Regions from separate parts of the Chromobacterium violaceum ATCC 12472 genome, predicted to be linked through region 2. Evidence: riboswitches for the same ligand, from Rfam matches in the RefSeq annotation. Region 2 holds a riboswitch; the other holds the start of a gene.
The links. Region 2 has a riboswitch for cobalamin ahead of CV_RS07695 (HoxN/HupN/NixA family nickel/cobalt transporter). Riboswitches for the same ligand answer to the same signal wherever they lie in the genome.
Positions count from the first base shown of each region.

Region 1: linked by a shared signal. The riboswitch ahead of CV_RS22595 (TonB-dependent receptor domain-containing protein) and the one ahead of CV_RS07695 (HoxN/HupN/NixA family nickel/cobalt transporter) in region 2 are both predicted to bind cobalamin.

Region 1 covers NC_005085.1:520,041-525,581, reverse strand. Annotated here, with positions in the region: gene CV_RS02450 (cobalamin-binding protein) at 1-352, opposite strand, end outside; gene cobU (bifunctional adenosylcobinamide kinase/adenosylcobinamide-phosphate guanylyltransferase) at 349-876, opposite strand; gene CV_RS22595 (TonB-dependent receptor domain-containing protein) at 887-2,734, opposite strand; cobalamin riboswitch at 2,859-3,124, opposite strand; gene cobT (nicotinate-nucleotide--dimethylbenzimidazole phosphoribosyltransferase) at 3,244-4,278, shown strand; gene CV_RS02430 (histidine phosphatase family protein) at 4,275-4,877, shown strand; gene cobS (adenosylcobinamide-GDP ribazoletransferase) at 4,865-5,541, shown strand, end outside.
Region 2 covers NC_005085.1:1,686,869-1,692,409, reverse strand. Annotated here, with positions in the region: gene cbiB (adenosylcobinamide-phosphate synthase CbiB) at 1-686, shown strand, start outside; gene cobD (threonine-phosphate decarboxylase CobD) at 679-1,665, shown strand; cobalamin riboswitch at 1,708-1,893, shown strand; gene CV_RS07695 (HoxN/HupN/NixA family nickel/cobalt transporter) at 2,001-3,047, shown strand; gene CV_RS07690 ((2Fe-2S) ferredoxin domain-containing protein) at 3,044-3,373, shown strand; gene CV_RS07685 (cobaltochelatase subunit CobN) at 3,370-5,541, shown strand, end outside.

The DNA.
Region 1 (5,541 bases), 1.2 Mb from region 2:
CGCCCATGCCGCGCAGCCGCGCCAGCTCGCGCGGCGTGCCGCCGTCCTGCCACGCCACCACCAGGTCGGGCTTCTGCCTCAGCACCGCCTCCAGGCTGAAGCCGGTGAAGCCGCCGACGCGCGGCAGCTTCTTCGCCGCGGCCGGGTGGTCGCTGTAATCGACGGTGGCCACCACCTTGCCGCCGGCGCCGGCGGCGAACAACAGCTCAGTGGCGTGCGGCACCAGGCTGACGATGCGCTGGGCCGGCCTGTCCAAAACCACGGTCTTGCCGGCGCCGTCTGCGGCCTGAACCGATGCTTGAGCATACGCCGCAGCCAGCAGCAGGCCCCATCCCGACCAGGCCGGCCTCATGCCGCCGGCTCCTTCAGGGCTAGCGGCAAGCCGCAAGCCACTAGGGTCACCCGGTCGCAACGGGCCGCCGCCAACTGGTTGAGCCGGCCCAGCTCGTCGACGAAGCGGCGGGTTTCCGCATCGCCGCCCACCACGCCCCAGCCCACTTCGTTGGACACCAGCAAGACCTCGCCCTGGAGCCGTCCCTGCGCGGCCAGCAGCGCGTCGCGCTCCACCGCGTACTCGGACTCGTCGAAGCCCTGCTCGCCGAAGAAACGCATCAACCACATGCCCAGGCAGTCGATCAGCAGCAGCCCGCCCGGCGCGTCATGGGCGGCGATGGCCGCGGCCAGCCCGCGCCCGGCCTCGGCCACGCGCCAGTGCGCCGGCCGCTGCGCGCGGTGGCGCTCCACCCGGCGCGCGAACTCGGGATCGCGCACCTCGGCGGTGGCGAGATAGCACACCGGTCCGCCATGCCGGCGGGCCAGGTCTTCGGCATGGCGGCTCTTGCCGCTGCGGGCGCCGCCGGTGATCAGGTGGGGCATCGACGATTCCTTATTGGCTGTAACGCACGCCGATGAAGGCGCCCAGGCCGCCGGTGTTGTAGCCGTAGGCGGTTTCGTATTCGCGGTCGAACAGATTGTCGACGCGGGCCGTCGCGGTCCAGTTCCTCGCGAAGCGGTAGTTGGCGAAGGCGTTGGTGACGCCGTAGCCGTGCAGCGCTTTGGCCTCGGTGTTCGCCGGATCGTCGTATCTGCGGGAAACGATCTGCTGCTCCGCGCCCAAGGTCCACTTGCCCAGCTCCTTGCTGGCGGTGAAGTTGGCGCTCTGACGCGGGCGGCGCTCCAACCAATGGCCAGTGCCGTCATCGCGGGCGTCCAGCAGCGTAAGATTGGCGCCCAGATCGACTCCCGCCACCACCGTAGCGCCTTCCAGCGTCAAACCACGGATGGTTGCTCGATCTATGTTCTTCGGTACCCAAATCTCACTATCAGGGGCAGCTGGAGCCCAGTTTATCAATTGGTTAATCTTATTTTGGAATATGGTTACACTAAAACTCTGCTGACCTTTTCGATACTGCAGTGACAACTCCGTATTTTTCGAATCTTCCGGCTTCAGACTCGGATTCCCACTATATGGATAGTATAAGTCATTAAATGTTGGTGCCTTATAGGCGGTACCATACCCCACTCTTGCCATCCATCCCTCGGCAAATTTATAGCCATAGTCAAATTTACCAGTGGTTTTCCCGCCAAACTGATCGTCATGATCTCGGCGCAGGCTAGCTTGGAATAAATGCGCACCCTGATCAAACTGATATGTAGCAAATCCCGCATCCTGAGAACGTTTTGTTTCAGAATAGACATCGCTACTCTCGATCTTTTGCGTCCCATGGCTGATACCAAGAATGATATTGCCAACAGTAGTGTTTAGATCATTCTGCCAAAGCCATTCCTCTTGAGTCGTCTGATAGAGGTCGGCCCTAACATCAAAGTTACCATTATAAAAATTTTCTAGCTTATCCTGTGTTTTCGAAAAACGTAGTCTACTTGTCCAGACATCGCTGAACTGATTCTTCGACTCGATGCTCTGTCCCGTTAGGCGGCTCTTTGCTCTATCTTGCCCAGTCCATTTATTGGAACGATCCCAATCATTTATGGCAAAGGTCTGATACAGCCTCAACGTCAAATCATGACCTGGCGCCAATGTCTGATTCACACTAGCAGTGTAACTATCGTTGCCATACCCATCATTATCGGGATTGTAATAGGTCTGATTACGCGGATTCGTTGCCGAAAAACCATCAGACTGGGCATGGGATAACTGCAGGCTGTAAGCAGTGTCGCCAGTTTTCCCATCAATGCCAGCGGTTAGCTTGCCGGTGCCGCGGCTGCCAGCCTCGAAACCGGCATTGAAGCGCGGCGCGCCCTCGCCCTTGCGGGTGAAGATTTGTATCACGCCGCCGATGGCGTCGGCGCCGTACAGGCTGGACGCGGGCCCACGCAGGATTTCGATGCGCTCGATCTGTTCCAGCGGAATGTTCTGGATGGCCGTGGTGCCGGTCGTCGCCGACGAAATGCGCATGCCGTCCACCAACACCACCGTGTGGTTGGAATTGGCGCCGCGCATGAAGATGCTGCTGCTGGTGCCCGGACCGCCATTGGTCGTGATGCTGACCGCGGCCTGGCGCGACAGCACCTGCTGCAGCGTCTGCGCGCCGCTTTCCTCGATTTCGTCGCGGGTGATCACGGTGGCGTCCGCCAGCGTCTTGGACAACGGTTGCGCGATGCGGCTCGCCGTCACGATCACCGGATCGCCGACAAACTGGGGCACGCCATCGGCCAGGGCCAGGCCGGAACAGGCCAGCGCCGTCAGCGCGGCGCAGGTTTGAAGCTTGAACATGAAAACACACTCCACGATATGAAAACGTTGAGTGCGAAGAGGGCAACAGCAGCAAAGGACGGCACGGCAGAACCGGAACGCCTGTCGAATCGCCTCCCCGCGAAACTCCAGTGGTCCACCGGCTTCCGGCCGGGGCGACGCAGGCCGGTCTCCGGGCTGGGCCTTGCCGGCGGCGCGCCTTCCCATTCTGGAAGCCTGCTCTCCGTCTTTTCCGGCAACGCCAGGCGAAAGATCGTGAACACGCGCCCAAAACAGTGGCTCTGCGCCGCCTGGGCGCCTACGCACCAGGCCTTACCGTTGCGGGGGCAGCGCCGGCCTTGCACCGGCTTCCCGTTTCATCCGCCCGCGCGTGGCTGCGCGGCTGCGGACACCTGCGAATCGTCGGATTATAACCCGCCGGACTTTTGGCGGCATCGCCCAAGCAGTAATATGCTTAGAGTCCAACCGACGCCCCGCGCCGGACCCACTCAACCGCCGGACCCCGTCCGCTCCCGCAGCAGGCCCATACCATGAACAGCAGCAAACCCCTGGATCTTTCCGCCCGCAACGCCGCCCGCGCCCGTCAGGCCGTCCTGACCAAGCCGCCCGGCAGCCTGGGCCAGCTGGAGGAACTGGCCTGCCGCTTCGCCGCATGGCAGGGCCGCGCCCAGCCGGAAGACCTGCGGCCGGCGATCACCGTGTTCGCCGCCGATCACGGCGTCACCGTGGAGGGCGTGTCCGCCTTCCCGTCGGCGGTCACCACCGAGATGGTGCGCAATTTCGCCAATGGCGGCGCCGCCATCTGCGTGCTGGCGCGCGCGCTGGACGCCCGCCTGGAGGTGGTGGACGTGGGCGTGGCCGGCGACGTGTCGGCGCTGCCCATCGTCCACGCCAAGGTCCGTCCCGGCAGCCACAACCTGGCCAGGCAGGCGGCGATGAGCGCCGAGGAAACCGAGGCCGCGCTGGAGGCCGGCCGCGCCGCCGCCCGCCGCGCGGTGGAAGCCGGCGCCAACCTGCTGGTCGCCGGCGACATGGGCATCGGCAACACCACCGCGTCGGCGGCGCTGATCTGCCGACTCACCGGCGCGGCGCCGGAACTGGTGGTGGGCCGCGGCACCGGCGTCGATGACGCCGGTCTCGCCAACAAGCGCCGCGCGGTGAAAACCGCGCTGGCCCGCGTGGCCTGGGAAAACCTCAGCGGACTCGACACCCTGTCCGAGCTGGGCGGCCTGGAAATCGCGGCGATCGCCGGCTTTTACCTGGAAGGCGCCCGCCTGGGCGTGCCGTCGCTGGTGGACGGCTTCATCGCCAGCGCCGCCGCGCTGTGCGCCAAGACCATCGATCCCTCGCTGCACGACTGGCTGCTGGCCAGCCACCGCTCGGCGGAGTCCGGCCACGAGCTGGCGCTGACGGCGCTGCAGCTGCATCCGCTGGTCGACCTGGGCATGCGGCTGGGCGAAGGCTCCGGCGCCGCCGTCTGCGTGCCGCTGCTGCAGCTGGCGGTCAAGCTGCACAACGGCATGGCCACCTTCGACGAAGCCGGCGTCAGCGGCAAGTCGGCATGAACCCCTATACCCTCACCCTGCTGCGCCACGGCGACATCGATCACGACGGCCGCCTGATCGGCCTGACCGACCTGCCGCTGACCGAGCTCGGACAGCAGCAGCTGGAACACAGCTGGAAACGCATCAGCAACCTGGCCCCGGTCACCTGCATCGCCACCTCGCCGCTGCAGCGCTGCCGGGAGTTCGCGGTCAAGCAGGCGCTGTCCGGCTCGCTGACGCTGAAGGTGGACCCGCGTTTCGCCGAGATGGACTTCGGCGGCTGGGACGGCCAGCCGGTGGCCGACCTGGAACAGGCCCACCCGGGCTGGGGCGACGCGCTGGCCGACGGCCGGCTCAGCCCCCCCGGCGGCGAAACCTTCGAGCAGTTCCGCACCCGCGCGCTGGCCGGCCTGGCCGACTGGATGACCGAGGCGCGCGGCAGCCACCGGCTGCTGGTGACGCACGGCGGCGTGATCACGGTGCTGATGGCCGAGCTGCTGGGCACCGAGTTCGCGGTGGCCAAGCTGATGACGGTGCAGCGCGGCGGCTTCGTCCAGCTGTCGATGTTGGAGGGCCATCCGGCCTATCTGCTGCGCCTGGAGTCGGCATGCGCGGACTGATACTGGCGGTGCAGTTCCTGACCCGGCTGCCGACGCCGCAGCTGGCCGATTTCAAACCCGAGTGGCTGGCGGCCAGCGCGCGCTGGTTTCCCGCCGTCGGCGTCATCGTCGGCGCGCTGCTGCTGGCGGCGCTGCAGCTGGGCAGCCTGGCCGACCCGTGGCTGGCGGCGCTGCTGGCGCTGCTGGCCTGGGTCATGGTCACCGGCGGCCTGCACCTGGACGGCCTGGCCGATCTGGCCGACGCGCTGGGCGCGGCCCACCGTTCGTGCGAGCGCTTCTTCGAGGTGCTGAAGGATCCGCACCTGGGCAGCTTCGGCGTGCTGTCGCTGCTGCTGGCGGTGATCGCCAAGCTGGTGCTGCTGATGCTGATCGCACGCCAGGCCGGAACGGCCTGGGGCCTGCTGCTGGTCCCGGCCTGGGCGCGCGGCTTCGCCGTGATCTGGTCAGCCACGCTGCCGGCCATCGCGCCCGGCAGCGGCGAGCGCTTCGCCTGGCGCCGCGACTGGGCCGGCATGGGGCTGAACCTGGCCGCGCTGCTGGCGCTGTCCGCCTGGCTGGCCCCGGCGCTGCTGCTGGCCCCGCTGGCCGGCCTGGCCTGGCGGACCTTCCTGCAGCGCCGCCTGGGCGGCATGACCGGCGACTGCCTGGGCGCCGGGGTGGAGCT
Region 2 (5,541 bases):
TTCCGGTCGCCCTGCTCTACCTGGCGGTCGGCGCTCGCAGCCTGGCCCAGCACGCCGAGGTGGTGCGCAAGGCCTTGGCCGAAGGCGACCTTCAACTTGCCCGCGAGCGGGTGGGCTGGATCGTCAGCCGCGACACCCGCGAACTGGACGAAGCCGGCGTCGCCCGCGCGACGATTGAGTCGGTGCTGGAAAACGGCAGCGACGCCGTCTTCGCCGCGCTGTTCTGGTTCCTGGTCCTGGGCGCGCCCGGCGCGGTGCTGTACCGGCTGGCCAACACGCTGGACGCGATGTGGGGCTACAAGAACGAGCGCTACCTGCATTTCGGCTGGGCCGCCGCCCGCTTCGACGACATGCTGAATTATCTCCCGGCGCGTCTGACCGCCCTCACCTATCTGCTGCTGGGCCATGCCGCCAAGGGCTGGCGCTGCTGGCGAACCCAGGCCCCGACCTGGTACAGCCCCAACGCCGGCCCGGTGATGGCCGCCGGCGCCGGCGCGCTGGGCGTCAGCCTGGGCGGCGGCGCGCGCTATCACGGCCAGTGGAAGGAACGTCCGCCGCTTGGCTGCGGCCCCACGCCCACGCATGAAGACATCGGCCGCGCGGTGCGGCTGGTCAACCGCGGCATGTGGCTGTGGGCGGCGTTGTCGCTGGCGGCCGCCATCTTGATCGGAGCGATCCATGCTTGAACACGGAGGCGGCCTGCTGCGCGCGGCCGCGGAATACGGCATACCCGTCGGCGACTGGCTGGACCTGTCCACCGGCGTCAATCCCAACGGCTGGCCGGTGCCGCCGCTGCCGGCGGACAGCTGGCTGCGGCTGCCGCAAAACCATGACGGGCTGGAAGCGGCGGCGGCGGAGTATTACGGCAGCGACAAACTGCTGGCCGTGGCCGGCTCGCAGCCGGCGATCCAGTTGCTGCCGCGGCTGCGCGCGCCCTGCCGCGTCGGCATGCTGGCGCTGTGCTACGCCGAGCACCCGCACCACTGGCAGAAGCGCGGGCACCAGCTGTTCAGGCTGTCGCCGGAAGAACTGGCCGCCGGCATAGACCAGCTGGACGTGGTGTTGCTGTGCAACCCCAACAACCCCACCGGCGACCGCTTCGACCCGGCGTTGCTGGAAAACTGGCGGCAGAGGCTGGCCGCGCGCGGCGGCTGGCTGGTGGTGGATGAGGCGTTTCTGGACGCCGCGCCGCAAGACAGCATGCTGCCGCACGCCGGCAAGCCGGGATTGATCGTGTTGCGCTCGGTCGGCAAGTTCTTCGGCCTGGCCGGCGCGCGCGCCGGCTTCGTGTTCGGTTGGCCGGAACTGCTGCGGGCGCTGGCCGAGGAGCTGGGGCCGTGGACGGTGGCCGGCCCGGCGCGCGAGGCGGTGAAGCTGGCGCTGCGCGATGCCCCATGGCAACAGGCGATGAAAACCAAGCTGCAGCGCGATAGCTCCAGGCTGCAACGCTGCCTGGAGCGGCACGGCCTGCCGCCCGCCGGCGGCTGCGAGCTGTTTCAGTGGGTGCCGGACGAAAACAGCCTGGCCGCGCACCGCTACCTGGCCGGCCGCGGCATCCTGACCCGCCATTTCGAAGCCATCCCCAGCCTGCGCTTCGGCCTGCCCAGGACCGACGCCGACTGGGTTCGGCTGGAGCAGGCGCTGACCGATTGGCGTCGCTTGTAATCGGAACCATTTCGGTTCACAGCCCCAAGCTTGTCGCGTATCATTCTTGCCATTCTTGACGGTGCCCCAAAAGGGTGAAACGGGAACGCGGTGGAATGCCGCGGCTGCCCCCGCAACTGTAAGCGCAGAGTCCACGCCTGACGCCACTGGCCCTTAGCAAGGTCGGGAAGGCGGCGCCCGGACGGCGACGCGCGAGCCAGGAGACCGGCCGTCAAACGTGTCGACGCAAGCAGAAGCCGGGCGGGGTGTACCGGGGGATACGCACATGCGCCGTCCATGGATACGCGGCGGTCTGTGCCCTCGCTTGCGCGACGAGTATCGTCTCCGAGGGCACCATGCATCCATCCACCGCGCCGTCCGTCGGCCGCCGACTGGCGCGCCACGCTCCCATACTCGCCGGGCTGATCCTGGCCAACCTGCTGGCCTGGGCCTGGGCGTTCGCCGCCTTCGCCGACTATCCGGCCCAGCTCGCCACCGCCTTGCTCGCCTACCTGTTCGGCCTGCGCCACGCGGTGGACGCCGACCACATCGCCGCCATAGACAACACCGTGCGCAAGATGATGCAGGAGAAGCGCCAGCCGTCCGCGGTGGGCCTGTTCTTCTCGCTCGGCCACTCGGCGGTGGTGGTGTTCGCCGTCGCCGTCATCGTCATGGCCGCCTCCGCGCTGCAGAGCCGCATCGACGGCTTCCGCGAAATCGGCGGCACCATCAGCGTCAGCGTATCGGCCTTTTTCCTGCTGGCGCTGGCCATGATCAACCTGTCCTCGCTGCGCGCGGTATGGTCCGCCTTTCGCCGCGCCCGCGCCGGCGAGCCCATCTGCGACGAACAGCTGGACCTGCTGCTGAACAACCAGGGCCTGCTGGCGCGCCTGCTGCGGCCGCTGTTCAAGATGGTGACCAAGAGCTGGCACATGCTGCCGATCGGCTTTTTGTTCGGCCTGGGCTTCGACACCGCCACCGAGATCGGCCTGTTCGCCATCGCCACCACGCAAAGCGCGCACGGCGTGGCGCTGTGGCACATCATGGTGTTCCCGGTGCTGTTCGCCGCCGGCATGGCGCTGGTGGACACGCTGGACAGCCTGCTGATGGTTGAGGTGTACGGCTGGGCCTTCGTCAAGCCGGTGCGCAAGCTGTGGTACAACCTGACCATCACCTTCGTCTCCGTCGTCGTCGCGGTGGGCATAGGCGGGCTGGAAGCGCTGGGCTTGCTGGTGAACAAGATGCGGCTGTCCGGCGGCGCATGGGATCTGGTGGCGGAACTGAACGAAAACCTGGCCCACTTCGGCTACTTCGTGGTCGGCGTGTTCCTGCTCACTTGGCTCGCCTCCGCCGCCATCTACAAATGGAAGCGTTTCGATCAATTGGCCCCGGAGATTCAATGAGAACGCACGACAAACACGTGCTGATGTGCACCGGCCCGCGCTGCACGCCGGGCGGCGAGGGCTCGGAAGCGATGTTCCTGCACCTGGGACGCGCCATAGACGCCTGCGACGGCCTGCGCGCCAAGCGCACCCGCAGCCACTGCTTCGCCGTGTGCAAGGAGGGCCCGGTGATGGTGGTGTACCCGGACGGCGTCTGGTACCGCAAGGTGAACGAAACCGATATCGAGCGCATCGTCTGCCAGCATCTGAAGGGCGGCGTTCCGGTTGAAGAGCTGGTGTTCCATAAAACCGGCATCGGCGACATTGAAACGGAACCGCAGCCATGAATGCCGAAATCGCACTATTGAGCCATGCCGGCACCGACCTCGCCGCGCTGTCGCGCGCGCGCTGGCCGGAAGACTTCCCCGCCGTCGCCGGCATTTCGCTGCAAGGCATAGCCGACGAGGCCGCGATGCAGGCGCTGCTGGACGGCCAGCTGGCCCACGCCCGCGCCATCGTGCTGCGCGTGCTGGGCCGCGCCGACGCCATCCCAGGCCTGGAGCGGCTGCTGGCCCATGCCCGCCGCTTGCAGGCCGCGGTCATCGTGGTCAGCGGCACCGGCGAGCCGGACCCGGAGCTGCAGGCCTTGTGCAGCGCGCCGGTATCGCTGCAGCAGGACGTCCACGCCTATCTGCAGGCCGGCGGCAGCGCCAACCTGGGCGAGCTGATGCGCTGCCTGGCCGACAGGCTGCTGCTGACCGGTTTCGGCTACCAGCCGCCGCGGCCGTTGCCGGAGCACGGGATCTACCACCCGGCGCTGGCCGCGCCCTGCTCGCTGGACGACTGGCTTGCAATCCGCAACCCGGACTGGCCTAGCGTCGGCCTGTGTTTCTACCGCGCCCACTGGCTGTCCGGCAACACCCGCTTCATCGACCTGCTGGTGGACTGCCTGGCCGAGCGCGGCGTCAATGCGCTGCCGGTGTTCACCTCGTCCTTGCGGACCATAGACCAGGGAGGTTTGCCGGCGGCGCTGGCGCTGCTGGCCGACCCGCGCGCCCAGGTGTCCCTGCTGATCAACACCACCTCGTTCGCGATGGGCGACATCAACAATGACGGCCCTACCCAGCCCGGCTGGGCGGTGGAGGCGTCGGACCGGCTGGACCTGCCGGTGCTGCAGGCGATCACCAGCAGCATGACCCGCGAGCAATGGGAAGCGTCCGACCGCGGCTTCAATCCGCTGGACACCGCGATGAACGTGGCGCTGCCGGAGTTCGACGGCCGCATCATCGGCGTGCCGCTGAGCTTCAAGCAACCGGCAGAGGCCGGCCAGGCCGAGCAATACGCGCCGCTGCCGGACCGCGCCCGCCGCCTGGCCGGCATCGCCGCCAGGCTGGCGCGGCTGCGTCATGTGCCCAATACCGACAAGCGCATCGCCTTCATCTTCACCAACTCCAACAGCAAGGCTTCTCAAATCGGCAACGCGGTGGGCCTGGATTCCCCCGCGTCTCTATACGCTATGCTGCGCGGCATGCAGACGCGCGGCTACCAAATGGCCGAGCTGCCGCCGGACAGCGACGCGCTGATGCACGAGCTGATAGACCGCGGCGCTTACGATCAGGACTACCTGAGCGCCGAACAGATGAAAAACGCCGCCGCCCGCGTGCCGGCCCAGCGCTACCAAGCCTGGTTCGACGAGTTGCCGGACAGCTTGCGCGACAAGATGCTGCAACGCTGGGGCCAGCCGCCGGGCGGCGCCTATGTCGACGGCGACGATCTGGTGTTCTCCGGCCTGGATTACGGCAACGTTTTCGTCGCGCTGCAGCCGCCACGCGGCTACGGCATGGACCCGGACGCCATCTATCACACGCCGGACCTGCCGCCCACCCACCACTACTACGCGCTGTACCGCTGGCTGCGCGACGACTGGCAGGCCGACGCCATCGTCCACGTCGGCAAACACGGCACGCTGGAGTGGCTGCCGGGCAAGGGCGTGGGCCTGTCGCAGCACTGCTTCCCGGACGCGCTGCTGGGCGACATGCCGCTGTTTTACCCCTTCATCGTCAACGATCCGGGCGAAGGCTCGCAGGCCAAGCGCCGCGGCCACGCGGTGATCATCGACCACCTGACGCCGGCGATGACCACCGCCGACAGCTACGGCCCGCTGGCGCAGCTGACCCAGCTGGTGGACGAGTACTACCAGGTGGAGCTGTTGGACCCGAACAAGCTGCCGCTGCTGCAGCAGCAGATCTGGGACCTGATCAAGGAAGCCAAGCTCGACACCGACCTGGCGGCGATGCTGAAGCACGACCACGATCACGGGCATGAGCACGATCACGACCATGGCCACGATCATCCGCATGGCGGCCATCAGCGCGCGCCCGCCGCCGTCCACGGCAAGTACCGGCCGCAGGCAGCCAAGCCGGCGGCCGCGATGAAGCCGGCGACGGCCGCTGCGGCGAAATACCGCCCGGCCAAGGCCGCGCACGGCCACGACCATGGTCGCCATCATCACCAT